Regions from separate parts of the Paenibacillus residui genome, predicted to be linked through region 2. Evidence: a T-box and tRNA genes for the amino acid it is inferred to sense, from the RefSeq annotation. Region 2 holds a T-box; the other holds one or more tRNA genes.
The links. The T-box of region 2 lies ahead of leuS (leucine--tRNA ligase). A T-box ahead of a tRNA ligase gene usually reads a tRNA of that ligase, here a tRNA-Leu.
Positions count from the first base shown of each region.

Region 1: it encodes a tRNA-Leu, which carries the amino acid that the T-box ahead of leuS (leucine--tRNA ligase) is inferred to sense. The anticodon was not compared.

Region 1 is NZ_JBHTIU010000076.1:17,573-28,460, reverse strand. It holds gene ACFQ03_RS19340 (Tex family protein) at 1-1,162, shown strand, start outside; gene cmpA (cortex morphogenetic protein CmpA) at 1,258-1,386, opposite strand; gene ACFQ03_RS19330 (hydrolase/acyltransferase) at 1,500-1,853, opposite strand; gene ACFQ03_RS19325 (SprT family protein) at 2,259-2,735, shown strand; tRNA gene ACFQ03_RS19320 (tRNA-Asn) at 2,846-2,921, shown strand; tRNA gene ACFQ03_RS19315 (tRNA-Ser) at 2,923-3,014, shown strand; tRNA gene ACFQ03_RS19310 (tRNA-Glu) at 3,177-3,251, shown strand; tRNA gene ACFQ03_RS19305 (tRNA-Lys) at 3,316-3,391, shown strand; tRNA gene ACFQ03_RS19300 (tRNA-Leu) at 3,432-3,514, shown strand; gene ACFQ03_RS19295 (DUF6892 domain-containing protein) at 3,997-4,425, opposite strand; gene ACFQ03_RS19290 (GNAT family N-acetyltransferase) at 5,144-5,662, opposite strand; gene ACFQ03_RS19285 (MarR family winged helix-turn-helix transcriptional regulator) at 5,688-6,140, opposite strand; gene ACFQ03_RS19280 (NCS1 family nucleobase:cation symporter-1) at 6,528-7,991, shown strand; gene ACFQ03_RS19275 (M20 family metallo-hydrolase) at 8,076-9,317, shown strand; gene hydA (dihydropyrimidinase) at 9,320-10,720, shown strand; gene ACFQ03_RS19265 (NAD-dependent epimerase/dehydratase family protein) at 10,717-10,888, shown strand, end outside.
Region 2 is NZ_JBHTIU010000081.1:119,754-130,641, reverse strand. It holds gene comER (late competence protein ComER) at 130-960, shown strand; gene leuS (leucine--tRNA ligase) at 1,165-3,615, opposite strand; T-box leader at 3,886-4,151, opposite strand; gene ACFQ03_RS20285 (class I SAM-dependent DNA methyltransferase) at 4,221-4,946, opposite strand; gene ACFQ03_RS20280 (CvfB family protein) at 5,139-6,026, opposite strand; gene rsfS (ribosome silencing factor) at 6,023-6,361, opposite strand; gene yqeK (bis(5'-nucleosyl)-tetraphosphatase (symmetrical) YqeK) at 6,615-7,190, opposite strand; gene ACFQ03_RS20265 (nicotinate-nucleotide adenylyltransferase) at 7,180-7,767, opposite strand; gene yhbY (ribosome assembly RNA-binding protein YhbY) at 7,835-8,125, opposite strand; gene ACFQ03_RS20255 (shikimate dehydrogenase) at 8,192-9,064, opposite strand; gene yqeH (ribosome biogenesis GTPase YqeH) at 9,089-10,201, opposite strand; gene ACFQ03_RS20245 (YqeG family HAD IIIA-type phosphatase) at 10,349-10,843, opposite strand.

The DNA.
Region 1 (10,888 bases), on a different contig from region 2:
TGAAACCGGCAAGGTATTGGATATCGCGGTGACTTATCCTACCCCTCCGCACAATAAAGTGGCGGAGGCCCGCTCCATCTTCCAACAGCTGGTAGACAAGCATAAAGTGGAGCTGATCGTGATCGGCAACGGGACGGCTTCCCGGGAAACCGAGCAGTTTGTTGCCGATTTTATCCAATCTGCCGGCAAGGGGCAGCTTCAGTATATTATCGTGAGCGAGGCCGGAGCGAGTGTCTACTCCGCCTCCAAGCTGGCGCAAACCGAGTTCCCGGAACTGGACGTTGCCGAGAGAAGCGCCATTTCCATTGCGCGCCGCATGCAGGACCCTCTGGCGGAGCTGGTCAAGATCGATCCCAAGTCGATCGGAGTGGGTCAATACCAGCATGACGTCACGCAGAAAAGGCTGGAGGAAAGCCTGTCGGCTGTGGTGGAATCCGCAGTTAACCATGTCGGTGTGGATTTGAATACGGCTTCTCCGTCGCTGTTGTCTTATGTGGCCGGGGTCAACGGTACCATTGCCAAAAATATCGTCAAATTCCGGGAGGAGAACGGCAAGTTTACGAACCGGAAGCAGCTGCAGAAGGTTCCCAGGCTGGGTGCCAAAACGTATGAGCAGTGTGTCGGCTTTATGCGGATAAGCGATGGGGAGAATCCGCTTGACCAAACTCCTATTCACCCGGAATCCTATGGAGTGGTGGATCAGTTGTTCCGTGAATTGGGCCTGGAGCTGAACGCCCTGGGTCAGCAGGAGCTGAAGGACAAGCTGGCGGGCCTAGATCCCGATCAAATCGCTCCCAAGCTGGGAGTTGGGGGGCCTACTCTCCGGGACATTCTGGACAGTCTGCAGAGACCGGGCAGGGATCCGAGGGAAGAGCTTCCGCCGCCAATCTTCAGGACGGATGTGCTTCAGCTTGAGGATTTGGTTCCCGGCATGGAATTGCAGGGAACCGTCCGGAACGTGATTGACTTCGGAGCCTTTATCGACATCGGGGTCAAGAATGACGGTCTCGTTCACATCTCCCAGCTAAGCGACCGGTATGTCAAGCATCCTATGGACGTTGTCTCCGTAGGAGATACGGTTACGGTTTGGGTCCTTAGTGTGGATGTCAAAAAGGGCCGAGTCAGTCTGACGATGAAAAATCCGCATCGGCAGGATAAATAAAATCAAGGAGCAGTCCGGAAATCGATTAACGGACTGCTCCTTGTTTTAGATTCGAATGGATCCCCATTCGAAAAATGTCATATTGGGATTACCCTTCAGGATTGCTCCTTCACTTCATTTTGCTTGGTCCGATAGAAGAACCAGCAATCATTAAGCAACTTGACTTGCCTGCGGTTTTTGTTGTGGAAAGCCCTCATCAGTTGAAGGCATAGCCATTGCGGCATGCATCCCGCCCCTTCCTGCTGAAATCGCCTGCTTAATTTACCATATGGGCAAATCGGCGATTTTGTGCAGGTCCACGAAGTATTGAACGGGCTGTTGTGCGACCTGTTTCCGCCTATTGATCGGTCTCTTCCTCATACCACTGCTCCAGTTGGGCCTGCAGCGCACGAATTTCCGTAAGCAGCGAAATGAGCGGGTAGGAGTTTTCTTCAATAGCGGCAAAAGCACTCTCCAGCCGGTTGACATATTCCAATCCTCCGGTGACCGGGTATTGCTCGTCTACCAATTCCAAATCATCACATTCCGCAATCAGATAGGGAAGCCGTGGAACATTGCCTGCCGTCAGCTTGTCCAGTTCCTTGTGAAGTCTTCGGTTCAACGCTGTCAATTGGTACATATGAGTGGACGGCATCTCCACAAACTCCAGATGATCCCCCAGCTTGAGTATTCCAAATCGCATTTTGGCCATACGGTCCGTTATCCTCTCTTTCTCTTCGCTTGCGCGTGAAGGACGGTTAAACCATAACGTCTCCGCCTTTACGTCTTTCGTGTCGAATAAATAAAGATAAGTTCTTTTTGTTTCGTGCAAAATAGTTTCCAATGTCGAAAAAGTTAAGAGCCGTTTTCCGCATCCTCAATTACACAAGTTTCTACTTGACAGTGTACTTAAGATGCGGTACAAATTCAAGAGAATGTCGGCGAAATCCGGGCCACTGATTTATAACCTATCGCTGTCGGGGCTGAACGCCGATCAATAGTATTCCCCCGCCGGTCAATTGGTGAGTTGAGCGTAAGGATTTCTAATTAGATGCGTGAAGGGGAGGTCCGGCAGCGGCGCTGGATCCATGTTATGCAGGAGAAGGAGCGAGAGGTCATGAGCAACGAGGAATTACAGCAGTGGGTCGAACAAATCTCGTTGAGATCTTTTGGAAGGCCGTTTCTTCACCGGGCCACCTTCAATTCCCGGCTTCGCTCTACGGGAGGAAGATATTTCATGAAGACCCACCATATTGAAATAAGCCGCAAGCATTATGAGACGTTCGGGGCAGACGAAGTGGAGAAAATTATTAAGCACGAGCTTTGCCATTATCATTTGCATTTGCAGCGCAAAGGATACAAGCACCGTGACGCTGATTTCAAAACCTTGTTGAAAGAGGTGGGGGGAACCCGCTTCTGTCAGGCTTTGCCCGGCAGACAAAGCAAGGAGCCCTACCGTTATCGGCTGGTATGCGGCTCCTGCCAAATGGAATATTTGCGCAAACGCAAGGTAGACCCTCGTAAATATGTTTGCGGGAAATGCAGGGGGAAGCTGTGGCTGCTTGCTTTGGATAAGAACGAGGAATTAAGGTGATTATATACAGAAAGGGCGGGTTTCGGCAGGATTTTTTCTAACGGTAGTCCTTCTCGAAGGACTTGACTAAATGGAAACTTCATGATAAATTTAAAGATGTCGCTTTACATTCCCTGATAGCTCAGTTGGTAGAGCACTCGGCTGTTAACCGAGTTGTCACAGGTTCGAGTCCTGTTCGGGGAGCCATGGAGAGATACCCAAGTGGCTATAAGGGGACCCTCTGCTAAGGGGTTAGACTGCGTAAGCGGTGCGAGGGTTCGAATCCCTCTCTCTCCGCCATACATAAGCGACCGGGACCGCGGTATGCGGTCTTTTTTGTTTAGTTGATGATGGCATTAAAATCCAAAATAAATTATATGAAAAAAAGCTTGTCAAAGGTATGAATATCCGTTATAATAACTCTTGTCGCTTTAAGGAGCACACTTAAAGTAATCAAGCTTTGGCCCGTTGGTCAAGTGGTTAAGACACCGCCCTTTCACGGCGGTAACACGGGTTCGAATCCCGTACGGGTCACCATTTATCTTTTCCGTTTGTCACTGATTTGCAACTGCACTGGGCTAACGGACATAGAACTGCATGAGAGCCATTAGCTCAGTCGGTAGAGCACCTGACTTTTAATCAGGGTGTCGGAGGTTCGAGTCCTCCATGGCTCACCATTGCTTCTCATTGGCAATTCGTGGTAATATAATCACATACGCGGTCGTGGTGGAATGGCAGACACGCTATCTTGAGGGGGTAGTGGGCGTACGCCCGTGGAGGTTCGAGTCCTCTCGACCGCATAGAAAGTAAAAGCACCGAAAGCCCTTAATGTATAAGGGCTTTTTGTTTTTTCTATATATAAATTTTTTTGTATCAAATATGTCAGTCTTTACTTGGTGCCATTTCAAACCCGCTTATATAGGCTTTTTCCAACTACCTTGAAAATCCGTCTATTTTACCGTCTGCAGGCATCGTTGCAAGCGGAGCGGTACGTCTAACTGTATTTTGTACAGGTAGATTCAAGCGAATGGGCGAAAATGATCAAACTAACTGGATAAACTACAGTTAAAATGGGCAACTTTGGGCGAAACGGCTGTTTTGGCGCAAACTAACTGTAGATTTTCCAGTTATTTTCCATATTTCTTCCGAATATAGAAATCTAACTGTATGAAATCCATTAAGTTTTCAAATTTCACACTATTGAAGCCATTCAACTCTATTCTACCTTGAAAATCCATCCATTTTCATCATCTGATGGTGCCGCGGTCAGCGGCATAGGGGTCTAAATGAAAATGGCGATGCCTTTTTCTTTCATTGGATTTAAAATTTCAACGTCACACATGCTGATATATGTAATAGATTTCAGGTTGATTAAGTGCTCAAAGCCACCGACATGTGTAATATCAAAAAAATCATCCTCACCATCCCAATCAGGCTGAATGAGATGGTATATTTCATTTCCTCCATCCAAACACAGCTCCGTGACTTTATCCAAATCCTCCTTTTCAAGTTCCAGGGCTGAGAAGTACTGTAACAGTTCGTCGATAGGGCCAGAATCATCCGCATACCATTCATACTTTTCTGTATATATCTCCTTTAATTGTTCAAGCTCCTGTCTAAATTTCGGATCTAGATCAAGCAACGCATCAATGACCACCAATTTAAAATTAAAATCTTGAAACATACCCGTAAGATCAACATGCTTTCCCATTTTCCATCTCCATTCTTATTTCACACTTGCTAACATAGTTTTTCGTTCTTTCAGCATTTGAGCATAATCAACACCTCAATCTGCGTGCCTTGACTTAGTAACCACATCCTAATTCCCTGTTCGAATACATCGGCTTCAAATCTAATTCCTTCGTCATTCAGGCTTAGCACTCTTATATTGGGCAACCGATCATAAACAGCTTCCAGATTATTTATTATTTTAGCAGATGCATCCAATTCGTGGTAGAACTGTGGTAGCCTACTTAATCTGAGGGGAATTTCTCCACAATCCCCAATCGGTCACATTTGGCAAAAAAAGCCCCGCTGGGCCGTCTGGCTGAGCGGGGCAGTTCTTTTTGATCATCTTTTTCTCTTCGACCTACGACTGGATACTGTGCAAAATTCGTCCCTAAATATTGGCTTAACGATACGGTGGGGGATAGGTACACAATGATGTTTTCTTATAATCTCGACTGGCTGAATGACTTGTACGATCTGAGGGTGAAACACATTTTCAAATACTCTTACAGGTGGATCGACTACTGTCCTTGTCGGACATTGAGGACAACGCATAGGCTTCTTCTCCCTTCCAAAAAGATAATATTATTCTATGCCGGTAACAATTAATCTGCTTGTTCTACTGCCTTATCCAAAGATTAATAGCGAGAAAAGTATAAACAAAAACCCCGCCTTAATCGAACTATACCTTTCAATTCACTTTATATGAGTGTTTTGGTCATTATAAAATCCAGTTGTTCTTCATCCCCCATATAAAAAGAGTGGGCTCCGGTTTGAACAAACCCCATTTTCTTATAAAAAGCAATAGCATTTTCATTTCTTTCCCATACGCCTAGCCAGATTGTCTTTTTATTATGTTTCGCCGCAATTTCCATAGCTTTATTAAGCAAATATTGACCAAGCCCGAGTTTTTGAAATTTCTTCTTTACATAAATTCTCTCGATTTCAAGGGTTTCATCACCCATTTTTTCAGATTGAGCATCATCCGTGTTGACCTTTAAATATCCAGCGACTTCATTATTCGAATAAATAAAAAAGAATTGCGAAAAACGATTGGATAATTCCTTTTCTAATTGCTTTAAGTTAAATGCCCTTTCCAAATAGGCCTTCATATTTTCGGGTGAGTTCTGGTGCTTAAAGGCTTCGTTAAATGTTTCATAGCTAATTTCTTGAAGCTTGCGTAAATCTTCGAGGGTACACTTTTTTATAGTTATGGTCATTTAAATATTTCGCCCCTTTGTATAATCAATAATTTCTCTTGTTTCCCTTTTTAACAAATTCCCAGTCTTTTCCTATATTTTTTCTTACTCTTTGAAGAAGACGGAGAATGGTTTCTGCTTCTCTTTCGGAAAATCCCTGTAATGCAACGGTGTTGGAATAATCATTCTCTCTTTTTATAAAAGGGTAAACATTTTTCCCTTTCTCTGTTGGAAAAAGTTTTTTAATTTTTTTGTTATGTGTATCTTCTTTCTTTTCAATAAAGCCGTTAATTTCAAGTTTTTTTATAGCACGGGCTGCTGTTGTTCGATCTACCTTTATCATCTCGGCTAACTTTTCTTGAATGATTCCCGATTGTTCACATATTCGGACCAGGTACAAATACTGCCCTCTTGTAAGGTCACACTCTTTAAATTCTATATTGCTTATAGAATCTAGTGCCCTTGCAATCATTCCTATTTCACGGAGAATATCCTTCATAATTAACTCCTTAGTCTGCGTTATTGTTGCAAATGCAATAAAAATGCGTACATTGAATTTACCTGAAATTTGTTGCATTTGCAACAAAAAACGATGATGATGTCAAGCTCCGTTGATGGACAACTCGTCGTAAGCCGATAGCGGATTAATAATTTAGGATTGACATCGTAAAGAATCCAATTTATTATTAAAAATAATTTTAATGCTATCTAAAAATTTTTATGGGAGGTGACGAATAAAATCTAATCGATAGTTCTGTAAAGCGACCGGGTAATGGTTATATATAAAGTCAACTTGCTGCAGCTTTACCCGGGCTGGAATCAAGCAAGCCATCCTGCTTGCTTATCTCCAAAACTTTTAACACATCAAGGGAGTGAAACGGAAATTATGAACGAAGTGAACAAGCAGGCAGGAAATCGGTGGGATCCTACATTAGTCAATGAAGACCTGGCCCCGACACCGCCATCGAAGCGTAACTGGAACTGGTGGAGCTACTCCGCGGTCTGGATGGGAATTGTTCATAACATTGTGGCTTGGGAGGTTGCGGCTAACCTCGTCAAGATAGGGTTCAGCTTCTGGCAGTCTTTCGCCGTTGTTGCAATCGCTTACGGCGTAGCATTTATCGCAATTCTACTAAACAGCGTTCCGGGAGCCGAGTTCGGATTGCCATTCCCCGTGCTTATTCGCTCCGCTTTCGGTTATAAAGGAGCGCAGGTTCCGGTATTTCTCCGCGCATTGCTGGCCATATTCTGGTTCGGTGTCCATATGTATATCGGAAGTAAGGCCGTCGGAGCCGTATTAAGCGTAGCGTTTCCGGGCTGGAAGTCACTGGGTGACTATCAGATTGTAGGTATGGACCTGAACAACTTTATAGCATTTGTCATCTGCTGGCTTCTTCACGCTTACGTTATCAACCATGGCATGGAAAGAGTTCGCAAGTTCGAGCTGTGGGCCGGTCCCCTGATCATGATTCTTGCTGTCGGTCTCGTCATATGGGCTGTTGATGCGGCACATGGGATTAAGCCCCTTGTTTCTGCACCTGCCACTATTTCGGGGGGAGAATTCTGGGGAACGTTCTTTTTATCTATATCCGCACTGCTTGGTACCGTAGCGACACTGGTTCTGAACATTTCGGATTTGACCCGGTTTTCGCGCAGCCAGAAGGATCACATTATCGGTCAGGGGATTGGGCTGCCATTGATGTTTCTGATCTTCTCACTTATGAGCATACTGGTTGCGTCAGGAACTGTAATCGCTTACGGGGGGGCCATAACGAATCCGATAGATCTTCTTCTCAAGTTCGATCATCCTTTCATTGTGCTTCTGGGGGCGTTCTCGGTTCTGATCTCTACCGCTTCTGTTAACGTTGCAACCAACGGTGTATCGGTTGGCTACGATATGACAAATCTGTACCCGGCCAAACTTAACTTCCGGAGATCCTGTTTGATTGCGATTATCATCGGTGCGCTGTCCGCGCCATGGCTGTGGTACGACAGCTTCGACTCGATCGGTGAAGTGATGGGGGCGATCGGAGCCACAATGGGGCCGGTCACGGGAATCATGCTCGTAGATTTCTACCTTATTCGCAGGCAGAATTACAATGTTGACGCCTTTTATGTGAGAGATGGCCTATATGCTTATCGTCAGGGATGGAATATCCGCGCACTCATCGCCATGGCCATCGGTGTGTTGGTTGCGTTCCTGGGACTTATTTTTCCGTCCTTGGATTATCTGTACAGCTACAATTGGTTCTTGGGTGTCGGATTCGGCGGGGTCATTTATTACGTGCTTATGAGATCATCCATTGCCAAAAGCCCGGATCAAGCCGAGCGCATCGATGCCGCTTCTTGATATTAAAAAGTGGCCGGTCTCCGCGCTAACCGCGAAGGTCCGTTAGGAATAGCATCATGAGTAAACAAGGGAGGAAACCATACTATGATAAGTTCACAGCGTCTTGAAGACAGAATCAACAGCCTGGCCCGAATCGGAATGACCGAAGAGGGCGGAGTAACACGGCTTGCCTTAACCGATGAAGACAGAAAGGCCCATCAGTTGGTCCGTTCATGGATGGAACAGGCCGGAATGTCGGTGCGGGTGGATGCCGCCGGCAATTTGATCGGGCGCAAGGAAGGAACGAATCCGCAAGCCCGTCCGGTCGTTATGGGGTCCCATATCGATTCGGTAGGCAACGGAGGCAAGTTCGACGGGACCATCGGCGTCATTGGTGGAATTGAGGTCGTCCAACATATTGCCGAAGAGAATATCAGCATCACACGGCCCGTGGAAGTTATCGCATTCTGTGAAGAAGAAGGTTCGCGGTTTCAATCCGGCGGCATATTTGGAAGCAGAGCGATGACCGGAAAAATAACCCCGGCCGATTTGGAAATTCGCGACGCTAACGGAATTTCACGACGCCAGGCGTTAGCGGACTTCGGTCTTAATCCCGATGAATTATTTACGAAAGCGATCCGGCGTAAGGGTGAGATGGCGCTCTATCTCGAAATGCACATCGAGCAAGGGCCGGTTCTGGAACAGAAGGGAATTCCCGTTGGAATAGTGACCGGGATTACAGGTTTGTCCTTAACGGAAATCATCGTCGAGGGGAAGCCGAATCACGTCGGAGCCACACCGATGGGCATGCGGCATGACGCCCTGCTGGGGGCCTGTGAAATAGCGACCGGGATCGAGGAGATTTGTCTATCCTACGGTTCGCCAGCGGTAGGGACGGTAGGAACGATGGAAGTGTTTCCCGGTCAAGTAAACATCGTCCCCGGCCGGGTGGTGATGACGACGGATGTGCGGGATCTCGATGTAGAGAGACGCGAAAGCATCCTGCAGCGCATTCGGAATCACGCCGAATCGGTTGCGGGAAGGAGGGGTCTGACGGTTAGTTTCGATACTAAACTGAAAGCAAATCCGGCACTGTGCAGCCAAGAGATCATCGAGGTCATGAAGCGGGAAAGCGAGAGAATGAGCTTGAGTTATCTGGAAATGCCGAGCGGAGCAGGACATGACGCGCAATTAATGGCCGAGCTTGCGGACATGGGGATGATATTCGTCCGTTCTACCGGCGGAAGTCATAATCCGAGAGAATATGCTTCTATGGAAGACATTACCCTGGGAACGGAGCTTTTGTCGCGGGTAGCTCTTCATTATTTGAATGCCGAGGAGGTCTAATCTTGAGAACTATTATACGTAACGGAACGATCGTCACATCAAGAGACCTGTATCAGGCCGATGTGTTAATGGAGGACGGGATTATCACCGGACTGGGTAAAAATTTGAAGATAGAGGATGGCGACCGGATCATTGAAGCGGAAGGCCGATATGTTCTGCCCGGAGGGATTGATGTTCATACGCATCTGGGCATACCGGATACCGTCGATGATTTCGAATCGGGGACGCGCGCGGCCGCTATGGGTGGAATTACAACTATCATTAATTATGTCGATCCGGTCCGAGGCCAGTCCCTGTTGGAAACTTTGCGGGTATGGAAGGAGAAGGCAATGCCATCCTGCATCGATTACGGGTTTCACAGCATCATTAATGAATGCAACGAGCGGGTATTAGAGGAGCTTCCTCTATTGGCGGACAAGGAAGGCGTCACGTCCATCAAGTTATTTATGGCTTACAAGGAAACCAATATGGTGAATGACCTGCAGATGTATCGATTAATGAAAAAAGCGGGGGAATCCGGAATATTGACCTGTGTTCACGCCGAGAACGGGGATGTGATTGACGAATTGGTCGAAGAGGCGGTCGCTCAAGGCCGGTTGGCTCCGATCTATCATGCGTTGACCCGTCCGGAAACGTTGGAAGCGGAAGCTGTCAATCGGGCCTTGCGCATAGCGGAAACTGCCAAGGCTCCGGTATATATCGTACATGTCAGCTGCGCCGATGCCATGAATGAAGTCGGGCAAGCGGTTGAACGCGGCGGGCATGTCTACGCCGAAACCTGTCCGCATTATTTGGTGCTTGATCAATCCTATCTGGAGCTGCCCGATTTCGAAGGGGGCAAATACGTATGCTCCCCTCCATTGCGGGAGAAATGGAATCAGGACAAATTATGGGAAGGAATCGCCTCCGGGAACATCCACACGATAGGATCGGATCATGCCTCCATTCCATTCGAAGGAGGCAAGACGCGAGGCAGAAATAATTTCGCACAAATTCCGAACGGCCTCCCGGGAATTGAAACTACGTTTCCACTCTTATATCATTATGGTGTTTACGAACAGAGGGTGTCCTTATCGAAATTTGTCGAAATCACCAGTACTAATCCCGCCCGTATTTTTGGGCTGTATCCCAAGAAAGGCACGATTGCCGTAGGAAGCGATGCAGATATTACCATTGTAGATCCGGCCCGGTCCAAGGTAATATCTCATAGAACGCAGCAGCAAGGAACGGACTATAACGTTTACGAAGGAATGGAATTGCAAGGGGCCACAGAGCGAGTATTCTCCCGGGGGGAAGAGCTGGTCAGTAACGGCTTGTTCGTTGGGAAGCCGGGCCGCGGACAGTATCTGCATCGTCAGAAAATCAGCCCATCGGATGCCTTGAAACGGGGAATGATAAAATGACTATACTAGTGGTGGGCGGATCCGGATTCATCGGTACACATATCGTTAGTTATCTGTGCGGCATGGGGCACCGTGTCGTCAGCTACAGCCCTTCCATACCGGGTCCGAGCCAGCGGTTGGACGGCTGTCACTATGTAGAGGGAGATGTAACGGAGCTCGGCACGTTAT
Region 2 (10,888 bases):
CCCCCATTCCCTAATCCCCGTCCCTTCTCTTAAATCGATTACCAGATTATAGGAATGCAACCCTCATCACCCGCATATACTTATAAAAGCATTGCCGCACGTATATCACTGGTCAAGGAGGGGTTCATGATGAATACGGGATTCATCGGGACCGGCAGTATGGGAAGTATGCTGATAGAAGCATTCCTTCGCTCGGAGGCGCTGCTGCCTCAGGAAATTACCGCTTTCAACCGTACTTCAGCCAAAGCTGAACAGCTCGCCCAACGTTATCCAGGTCTGCGCATCGCGCGTTCGAATAAAGAAGTTGTACTCGAAAGCGAAATCGTCTTTCTCTGCATTAAACCAATGGAATATAAGAAGGTTTTAGATGAAATTCGGGACTTTACCGATCCGTCGCAAATCGTGGTTTCCATAACAAGCCCGGTGATGCTCGGACAATTGGAGCAGCTTCTGAACTGCCAAATCGCCAAGGTAATACCAAGCATTACCAATTTCACCTTAGGCGGAGCGTTACTGTGCATGTTCGGGGAGAGAGTCTCTGCAGCAGGTCGTGATGATTTGCTGACCCTGCTTGCAAATATAGGGCAGCCTATTGAAATTGAAGAGAAGCTCACCCGCGTCTCTTCGGATATTTCAAGCTGTGGACCGGCTTTCCTGGCATATTTTCTCGAGCATTTCATTCGCGCGTCCGTAGAAGAAACCGGAATTAACGAGCAGCAGGCTTCGGCACTCGCCGCCCAAATGCTTGTCGGTACAGGCAAGCTGTTGACCGAAGGCGGGTTTACTCCCGAGACGCTGCGGCAGCGGGTCAGTGTTCCGGGGGGCATTACTGCCGAAGGGCTCCGTCTGATGGAAAAGGAACTGAAGGATATGTTCAATCAGCTCTTTCGGATTACCCATGCAAAATATGATGAAGATGTAGCTAAAGTAGCTTCATTGTTGCCCCGGCCTGCCGAATGAGAAAAACTCCTATCGGAGTATTTCATGGATGAGCGAACACGTTTAGAGGATGTTTTTATCGCCAAATAGAATTTGAATTAATTCAGGACGCAATAACTTATAAATTCTATTGTGGTAAAAAAAGACCATGCCAAGGTTCAGTCAAGCCGATATCTTCCTCCATCGGCATGACTTCACAGTTGGCACGGTCCTTAGTGGTCCCTGTTAACCGACCACGATGTTGACAAGCTTACCTGGAACGGCAATGACTTTTCGCACCGATTTGCCGGCCATGGCCTCCTTCACTTTATCCGATCCAAGGGCGGCTTCCTGCATCCCCTGTTGATCCAGATTGTTCGGAACGGAAAGCCTGTCGACGATTTTGCCGTTGATCTGTACGACGATCTCCACTTCATTCTCTACGGTCCATTTCTCATCGTAAACGGGCCATGGGACATAAGTGATCGAAGTATCCGTATGACCGAGCTTCTCCCATAATTCTTCCGCAATATGAGGGGCGATTGGAGAGAGCATCTGGACAAAGTTTTCCATGGCTTCCCATGGCAAGCTGTCCGCTTTATAAGCCTCGTTAACAAATATCATCAGCTGGCTGATGGCCGTATTAAAACGCAGCGCCTCGTAATCTTCCGTTACCTTCTTGATCGTCTTGTGCCAGGTTCTTCGGAATGAATCGTCTATCTTGGAATCCTCTTTGGTTATTTTCGCATTCAGAGAACCATCTTCTTGGATGAACAATCTCCACACGCGGTTCAGGAAGCGATATGTTCCTTCCACCCCGTTTTCGCTCCACGGCTTGGTAGCTTCCAGAGGTCCCATGAACATCTCGTACATACGCAGCGTATCCGCGCCGTATTTGCCCACAATGTCATCCGGATTGATAACATTGCCCCTGGACTTGCTCATCTTCTCGTTATTTCCTCCAAGAATCATCCCTTGATTGACCAGCTTCTGGAATGGTTCCTTTGTGGAGACGACGCCCAAATCATAGAGCACTTTATGCCAGAACCGTGCATAGAGAAGATGGAGCACCGCATGCTCCGCCCCTCCGATATATAAATCGACGGGCAGCCATTCCTTCTGCTTGTCAAAGGAACAAAGCTCCTTATCATTATGCGGATCGATGAAGCGCAAGTAGTACCAGCAGCTTCCCGCCCATTGAGGCATGGTATTCGTCTCGCGGCGCGCTTTCATTCCGGTCTCGGGATCTACTGTATTCACCCATTCTTCCACTGCAGCAAGAGGCGACTCCCCGGTCCCGGAAGGTGTGATATGATCGACATCCGGCAGGACCAGCGGCAGCTGCTCTTCCGGAACGGTCTTCATAGTGCCGTCCTCGAGGTGCAGAATGGGAATAGGCTCGCCCCAATAACGTTGTCTGCTGAACAACCAATCGCGAAGACGATAGGTAACCTTGCCGGCGCCCTTGCCGTTCTCCTCCAGCCATTGGATCATGGCGGCGATGGCTTCTTCATTACGGAGTCCATCCAGCAGCCCGGAATTGACATGCTCACCGTCTCCGGTATAGGCTTCCTCCTCCAAATTGCCGCCCTTCACCACTTCGATGATCGGAAGATTATACTGTTTGGCAAATTCGTAGTCCCGTTGGTCATGGCCGGGCACCGCCATAATCGCGCCTGTTCCGTAACCGGCAAGCACATAATCGGCAATCCATACCGGCAGTTTCGCCCCGTTGACCGGATTGACCGCATAAGCTCCGGTAAATACTCCCGTCTTTTCCTTGGCCAGGTCCGTTCGTTCCAGATCGCTTTTGCGTTCGGCTTTCTCCTTGTATTCCTTAACGGCCTGTATCTGTTCCTTCGTCGTAATCCGTTCTACCAACGGATGCTCGGGTGCCAATACACAGTAGGTGGAGCCGAACAAGGTGTCCGGGCGGGTCGTGAATACGACAATCTCCTCTCCGGAGTGGCCATCAACGGCAAAGCGGACTTCCGCTCCTTTGGATTTTCCAATCCAGTTCCGCTGCATATCTTTGATGCTTTCGGCCCAATCGAGCTCTTCCAAATCTTCGAGCAGCCGGTCGGCGTACTCGGTAATTTTCAGAATCCATTGACGCATCGGCTTGCGAATGACCGGATGACCTCCGCGCTCACTCTTTCCGTCGATCACCTCTTCATTGGCCAGAACCGTGCCCAATGCCGGACACCAGTTAACGGGAACCTCGGCCATATAGGCGAGTCCTCGTTTATATAATTGAACAAAAATCCACTGCGTCCATTTATAATAATCCGGATCCGTCGTGCTGATTTCGCGATCCCAGTCATATGAGAATCCGAGAGATTTGATCTGTCGGCGGAAATTGTCAATATTTTTGAACGTTATGTCGCGCGGATGCTGGCCGGTATCCAACGCATGCTGTTCAGCCGGAAGACCGAAGGCGTCCCAGCCCATCGGATGGAGGACGTTGTAGCCGCGCATTCTCTTATAGCGGGAGATAATATCCGTTGCCGTATATCCTTCCGGATGTCCGACATGAAGTCCCGCACCGGACGGATAAGGGAACATATCCAAGGCATAAAATTTCGGTTTATCCGAATCATCCAATACTTTAAACACTTTCTTGCTGTCCCAATACTTCTGCCACTTAGGTTCAATGGCGAGCGGGTTGTACCCGTGCCCCTTAGTTTCGTGAACCATAATTCATCCTCCTTCAACATTTCGCCGGCCCGGCAAGCTTTTAGCCCGACCCTTTCAGCAAGCTTTTTTTAACTCTTGGTTAAATGACCGGAACGGTCAAAGGTCGCATTATTTAACCCCAAGGATAAACGGCTATCGCCGTCCTTTGGACAGGCGCGTTTACCGATGAAATATAAGAACAGGTATAAGGTGAAACTTATAATTTCTTATATTTTTACAATTTTCGCGGGGATCCCCGAAACTAAAAAAAACCTCCATCGCCAGCATTACGCTAGGGACGAGAGGTTTGTTCCCGTGGTACCACCCTAATTAACAGAGCGTCACAGCACTCCGTTCACTCGAAGCCCTTAACGCGGGATTAGACGGTCGGGCTAGCTTGCCCGGTTAATAACTTGGCTTTCATCTGCCAATAACCGCTGCACCTTCACCCTTCAAGCTCCGAGGCGAGTTCGCTGTTCGCGCTGCCGGCTTCCACCTGTTCTCCGGCTCTCTGCTAAACGCTCTGCAATGCTACTACTCCTCTTCATAGCCAATATTATGAAGAAATTATAATGAAAACTATGTGTTCTGTCAAGGGAGCGGGAGTGCGGACAGGCCCCACCTACTTATTTACGGGCAACAAAAAAGGCTCTCTCCGTCTCCGGGGTAACTTTATCCCATGTAAAATCAGCATAGCATTCTACCGTGGAAAAGCCGGATTTGCCAAGTAATTGCATTATCTGCTCCAGCGGATAAGCCCTTTGTACATGGGTTTCGTCCACCCTCACGTAACGGCGTCCGGCCGGACCGCCTGCCGTTTCTTCACGGACAAAGATGGAGAGCTCATGCTCCAGCTCACAAAGCTCTTCGTCCAGATGACAGGTCCAGATATAGGCTATATCCTCTTCATCCAGCACAAAAGGCTGATGCTCCGCATAATTTTGCAGCTGATAAGGGGTATGCACGTCAAACAGGAACAAACCTCCCGGATTCAGCCCTTGGCAGGTTTGCCGGAAGGCTTCCTCAAGGCTTTCAGGTTCAAGCAAATAATTCAAACAGTCACAGAAAGAAATAACGGCATCCACCGCTTCCGGCAGCTCCCATTCCCGCATGTCCTGTTGGACCCAGCGAAGAGAGCCTTCCGTTCCGTAGAGTGTTTCGCTTTTGCTTCTTGCAATAGCCAGCATGTCCTCCGACAAGTCGATCCCGGTCACATGAAACCCTTGCCGGGCCAACGGAATAGCCAAATTGCCGGTACCGCATCCGAGATCGACGACCGTAACCGGAGTGCCGTAGCGTTCCCAGCACTGCTTCGCAAAGCGAAGCCAATCCGCGTAAGGCATGTCCTCCATCAGCCGATCATAATAATATGCGAATTGTTCATAAGCCAAGGCCTTCCCCTCTCCTTCCAAAGCCGGACCATACACTACTCCATTTTATCGTTCAATGCTCTATAGGGAGTATTCCGCTCGCCCAAAATCCTCCATAAACCCCAAGTCTTAGTGTTGCGTAATCCTTGGACTCGGAACTTCTGAACCGGCGAGCTATTTAGGGGCCTTATCCTTCAAATAGGTCCAGTTTTCCTGCTGCACGATAAGCCCGTCCTTCATCAGCTTGCCCAGCGCTCTCTTGAAGGCGGCCTTGCTCATGCTGAATTTCGAGCTGATAATATCCGCGGGGGTCTGATCCGAATAAGGCATCGCCCCGTTAGGCCTCTCTTGCAAATAGGCAAGAATAACGTCAGCGTCTTCCGTACGGCTTTGCTCTTTCGGCAGGCGCATGGACAGATTAACCCGGCCATCCTCCCGGACATGAATGACCCGTACCTCCACGGATTCTCCCACTCTAAGCAGACGGGTTCTTTCCTTGGAATGAATAAGCCCGATAACCCCGAATCCGAGCACCCCGCCCTCTACTATGACGAAGGTTCCCATTTGCAAAGGCTTATAAACCCTTGCCGTCATCCATTCATTCTTCCACGATTCCGGTGCCCGGACAGCCAGCGGCGACAGCTCCTTCTCCCCGGCCAGTTTGGCCATAAGACGGCCTTGCCGGTCGTGGGCCATAGTTACAAACACCCGATCACCCACCTGCGGGCGCAGCTCCTTCAGCTCCGGAAGCTCGCGATAGGGAAGCAGAAGCTGTCTGCCGATCCCCATATCCAGAAACAGCCCGAATCTCGGATGCGCATCGGCCACTTCGAGCAGGGCGACCTCTCCAAGCCGGAGGAGCGGCTTCTTCATTGTAGCCGCCAGACGATCCTCGGTATCGTAATACAGGAACACTTCTACCATCTGCCCCGGTTCGATATTGCCTTCCTTCTCCGTGTAGTGTAGAAGGATATCCCGGCTGCCGTCTGTCAGAAAGAAGCCGTAAGGGGAAACTTCCCTGGCTACTTGCAGCTTAACGACCGTTCCCGCCTGCAGATTCATACGGTCTCCACAACTTTCGCGTCGGACCAGATCCGCTCAATGTTGTAATACTCCCTGTCTTCCCTATGGAACACATGAACGACGATATCCCCCAGATCGATAAGCACCCACCGGGCGTTATCCAACCCTTCTACTCCGCGTACCGTCCATTTTTGTTCATCCGCTTTTTTGCGGATGGAGGTGACAATCGCCTGGACCTGGGTTTCCGAATTTCCATGGCAAATTACAAAATAATCGGCGATCAACGATATTCCGCGCAAATCCAAAACGACCGGATCGTACGCTTTTTTATCCTCGGCCGCCTGGATAACCATTGACAGCATTTGTTCATTCATTCGATTTATGACCTCCCAACGCCCGGAAATACGGTGGCGGATCGATCCTTCGCTAAGCCGGGACTTCTGAAAATCTGCCGCCGTACCCCCGAAATTAGTATGCGTAATATTTATAAAAAAAGCTTCTAACGAAGCCTCTTCGAAGACGAATAACCCGGTTTTAAAGGTAGCTTTTTATGCCAATTAGAAAATTTGTTCCATTTTAATGCTTTAATGAACTTAAACTTTCTAATGTGGTAAAAAAGGGCCTACTTTAACCTGACCGCTGAACCAGCTCGTCAATCAGCGAGTTTCGGGCCATGATGGTCATAGGATAAACCTTCTGTCCCTTCTGCAGCAAGAAGGAAATCGTTGAATCGAAGCCCGCAATCAGTGCTCTCTCCAGGCTCAATTCAGCCAATGACCTTATTTGTTCTACACCCGGAAAATCCCTTCCCGGCTCAATGTAATCGGCCAAACAAACAATTTTGTCCAACAGGGTCATACCGGGACGGCCGGACGTATGGTAACGGATCGCATCCAGGATTTCCTTATCGTTAATGCCAAGCTCTTGTTCAGCCACCCAGGCCCCCGCCGGTGCATGCCACAGAGGTTTGTCATATTGGAGAAGATCGTCAGCAAGCCCGGCCTGCTCAATGACCTTCCTCTGCTGCTCAATCGGCCAGTATTTACAATAATCGTGGAGAAGCGCAGCCAAATCCGCTTTGACCGGATCCGCGCCGAATCGGCCGGCCAGCACGACCGAGGTCTCCATAACCCCCTGAGTATGCAGCCATCTTTGCTCCGGCATCTGCTCCCGTACAAGGTCGATCAGTCGTTCACGATCCATAAATACCACTCCTTTCGATATATAGTCGGACTGATTCCGGAACTCTATAGCGAATAGAGCGTCCGTTCCGTATGCGCTCGCGTATGTCGGTGGAGGAAATCTCCATAGCCGGCATAGTCATCAGCTTGATTCGGCTGCGCAAATGGGACGGCAGCGCTTCTAGGTCGATATCAAAGCCCGGGCGCCCGACCCCAAGGAACGTTACCATTTCGGAGAGCTTCTCAATTTGATGCCACTTGGGCAGATACATTACCATATCCGCGCCGATAATATAATGGAAACGATGATCGGGATAAAGCTGCTGCAGCCTCGTAACCGTATCGTACGTATAGGACGTTCCGCCTCTGGTTAATTCCACATCCACGGCTCTATAAGAAGGATGAGAATCGATCGCAAGACTGACCATTTCCAATCGCTGATCCGGTGAAGCCAATGGAGTATTAGGCTTATGGGGAGGGATATTGGCAGGCATGAACCAGACCTCGTCCAGCCCCGCTTCCTCAAGCGCCGTCTCCGCGGCGACCAAATGGCCGGTATGAATGGGATCGAAAGTTCCCCCCATGATTCCGATTAACACATCTCCACCCCATCCCATGAAAAAAGTAAATCATTACATCCGAACAGCTCTTCCTGTTCCGAATTTATTATTCCAGCTCGATGGACTTGTTTTCCTTCGATTCTTTATACAGGACCACGATTTTTCCGATCTTCTGAACGAGCTCCGCACCCGATTGTTCCGCCAGCTCGCGGGCGACCTCCTCCCGGTCCTCCAAACAGTTGTTCAGAATCGTCACTTTGATCAATTCCCTGGCTTCCAGCGCCTCCTGAATGTGAGTGATCAAGTGATCGTTGACACCGCCTTTGCCTACTTGGAAAATAGGATTCAGATGGTGTGCCAGAGAGCGTAAATATCTCTTTTGTTTACCTGTCAACATATACGTTTTCCTCAATTCTTATAGTTTAGCCATAGAAATCAGACTCAATTTCGTTTAGCCTCAAGATCATTCCGGAGAGAGCGACCGTTGGACAACCGCGCGCATAGCTTCTACCGGGGCAGGTTGTCCAGTCCAATATTCAAAAGCGTAGGCTCCTTGATAAATGAACATTCCAAGCCCGCCATGAACCGATGCGCCTCTCGCTTTGGCTTCCCTTAACAGCCGGGTCTCCAAAGGATTGTACACAATATCGCTGACGAGAAGCCCCGGGTGAATGAGCTCCGGTTCGATCGGAATATCCTCCACTTTCGGATGCATCCCGACCTTTGTAGTATGGACAAGAAGCTCAGCCTCATGAATCCGCGATTTTACCGCGTCCAGGCCGATGCCTTCCGACCGGGTAAATCCGTCCAGATAGGACGCCAATTCCTCCGCCTTGGAGACGGTCCGGTTGGCAACGATAATCCGTGAAGCCCCTTCCTTGGCCAGGGCGTAACCAATTCCCCGGGCCGCGCCGCCTGCCCCCAGCAGGATGACGGTTTTCCCCTGTATATCGAATCCCGCTTCCTCTTTCAATGACCGAACATAACCGATTCCATCCGTATTATAGCCCTTTAACTTCCCCTCGGCGTTGACAATCGTATTAACCGCTCCGATGGCCCGCGCATGCTCGTCAATTTCATCCAAATAATCGATCACTTCCAATTTATGGGGAATAGTGACATTAACCCCGCGGAAGCCTAGTGCCCGTATTCCTCGGACCGCATCCTGCAAAGTTCCGGGCCGGATGTGAAAAGCGGCATAAGCCGCGTTGATTCCAGCCACTTCGAAGGCCCGGTTCAGCATGAGCGGCGATTTGGAATGGGCTACCGGATCGCCGAATACCCCGTACATGACGGTGGCCGTATCGATTCCTCCTGTCCCGACAACGGCTGACATGAAGATTTCTCCTCCCATTATGTTCTATATTAAACTGTCTCGTACCACAATTTTAACGCCCTTGGGAGCGTGAATGACCAGTTCCGCACCTTCCGGGCTGTTGATCTTGATCCATCCCAAACCGGAAATCAGAACGTCGGATTGCTGGCCCTTGCGGATGGAAACCGGATGCTTGGCCAGAGGCGGGATCTGCTCCAGTTGTTCCTTGGTCGGAGGCTTCAGAAGCTCTCCTCTATGATTGTTATACAGCTCATCCGCCCGCTCCAGCTTCGTCCGATGAACCGGCAGCGAGTTCGAAAAGAAGCAGGTAAAGGACTGGCGCGGACCTTTGGCAAAATCGAAGCGGGCAAAGCCGCCGATAAACAATGTCTGCTTCTCGTTCAATTGATAAACGGCCGGTTTAATGGTCTTATCCGGCAGCAGGACCGGCAGAACCGGCTTGGGCACCAATTCCGTCAGCCGATAGCTGTAGACGATTCCCGGGGTATCGATGATCGACTTCCCGTCATCCAGAGGGATGCGGACCAGATCAAGAGTCGTCCCCGGATACTGCGAGGTGGTCAACTCCGACTCCAGATCGCTGTAATCCCGGATGAGACGGTTAATGAGCGTCGATTTCCCCGCATTCGTCGCCCCCACTACATAAACATCGCGCCCTTTACGGTACTCTCCCAGCTTCTCCAGCAGCCGGTCGAATCCGATATTTTTCTTGGCGCTGCAAAGAACGACGTCGACGACCTTCAATCCGCTCTCCTTCGCCTGCTTGCGAATCCAGTTCAAAATCCGGTTCCAATTCGTCACCTTCGGAAGCAAGTCCATTTTATTGACCACAAGCAGTATGGGATTATTTCCGACAAAACGCTGGAGCCCGCTGATCAGGCTTCCCTCAAAATCAAACAAATCAACGATGTGGATCACAAGGCTGTTCGTCTCTCCAACATGGGAAAGCATCTTCAGGAAATCATCCTGATTCGGAGTGACGGATGATATTTCATTATAGTGCTTAATGCGATAGCAGCGCTGGCAAATAACCGGCACCTTCAATAAGGCCTGCTCGGGGACATATCCCAACCTGGACGGGTCATCTGTCTGAAGCTCTATCCCGCAGCCTTCGCATTGCAGCAAATCTTCTTCCATAGGTTCCTCCTGAATGTAGTGTCGTGTATAGTCAAAGTTCTTTACATTTGATTTACGTTGCCAGGTTTGGATTTCCATCGCCACGAATTATGCAGCACCCGATGATTGATCCAATTACTTATATTAAAGCATTTCAATCAAGCAGCTTTATTTTTTCATTAAAGCTCTGGCCGCCTTCTCCAGTCTTCGGTTAATGCGGGTAAAAAACCCTTCATCGACCAAAGAGATAGGCTGAACCAGAATCGTGTACAGCCCCATCCGGTTGCCGCCCAGCACATCCGTAAGCATCTGATCCCCCAGAACAGCTATTTGCTCCGGCTTGAGCCCCATCCATTCCATCGCCTTGCTGAACGATTGGACCGACGGCTTGCATGCGTTATGAATATAGGGGACATTCAGCGGCTTGGCGAATGTAGATACTCTCGTTTCGTTATTATTAGATACGATGACGACTTTAAACCCGAGGGATTGCAAGTAGTCCAGCCACTTCACCAGCTCGGGAGTGGCTAGAGGAACTCTGGCTCCGACCAGCGTATTATCCAAATCCGTAATAATGCCGCGTATTCCTTCGTTCCACAGTTCGTCCAGGGCAAGGTCATAGATCGAATTAACCTGGCGCCTGGGAATTAATTTGTTTAACAACCGGTTCACCCCAGTTTTTTCCCTTATCGATACAGAAAAACTATA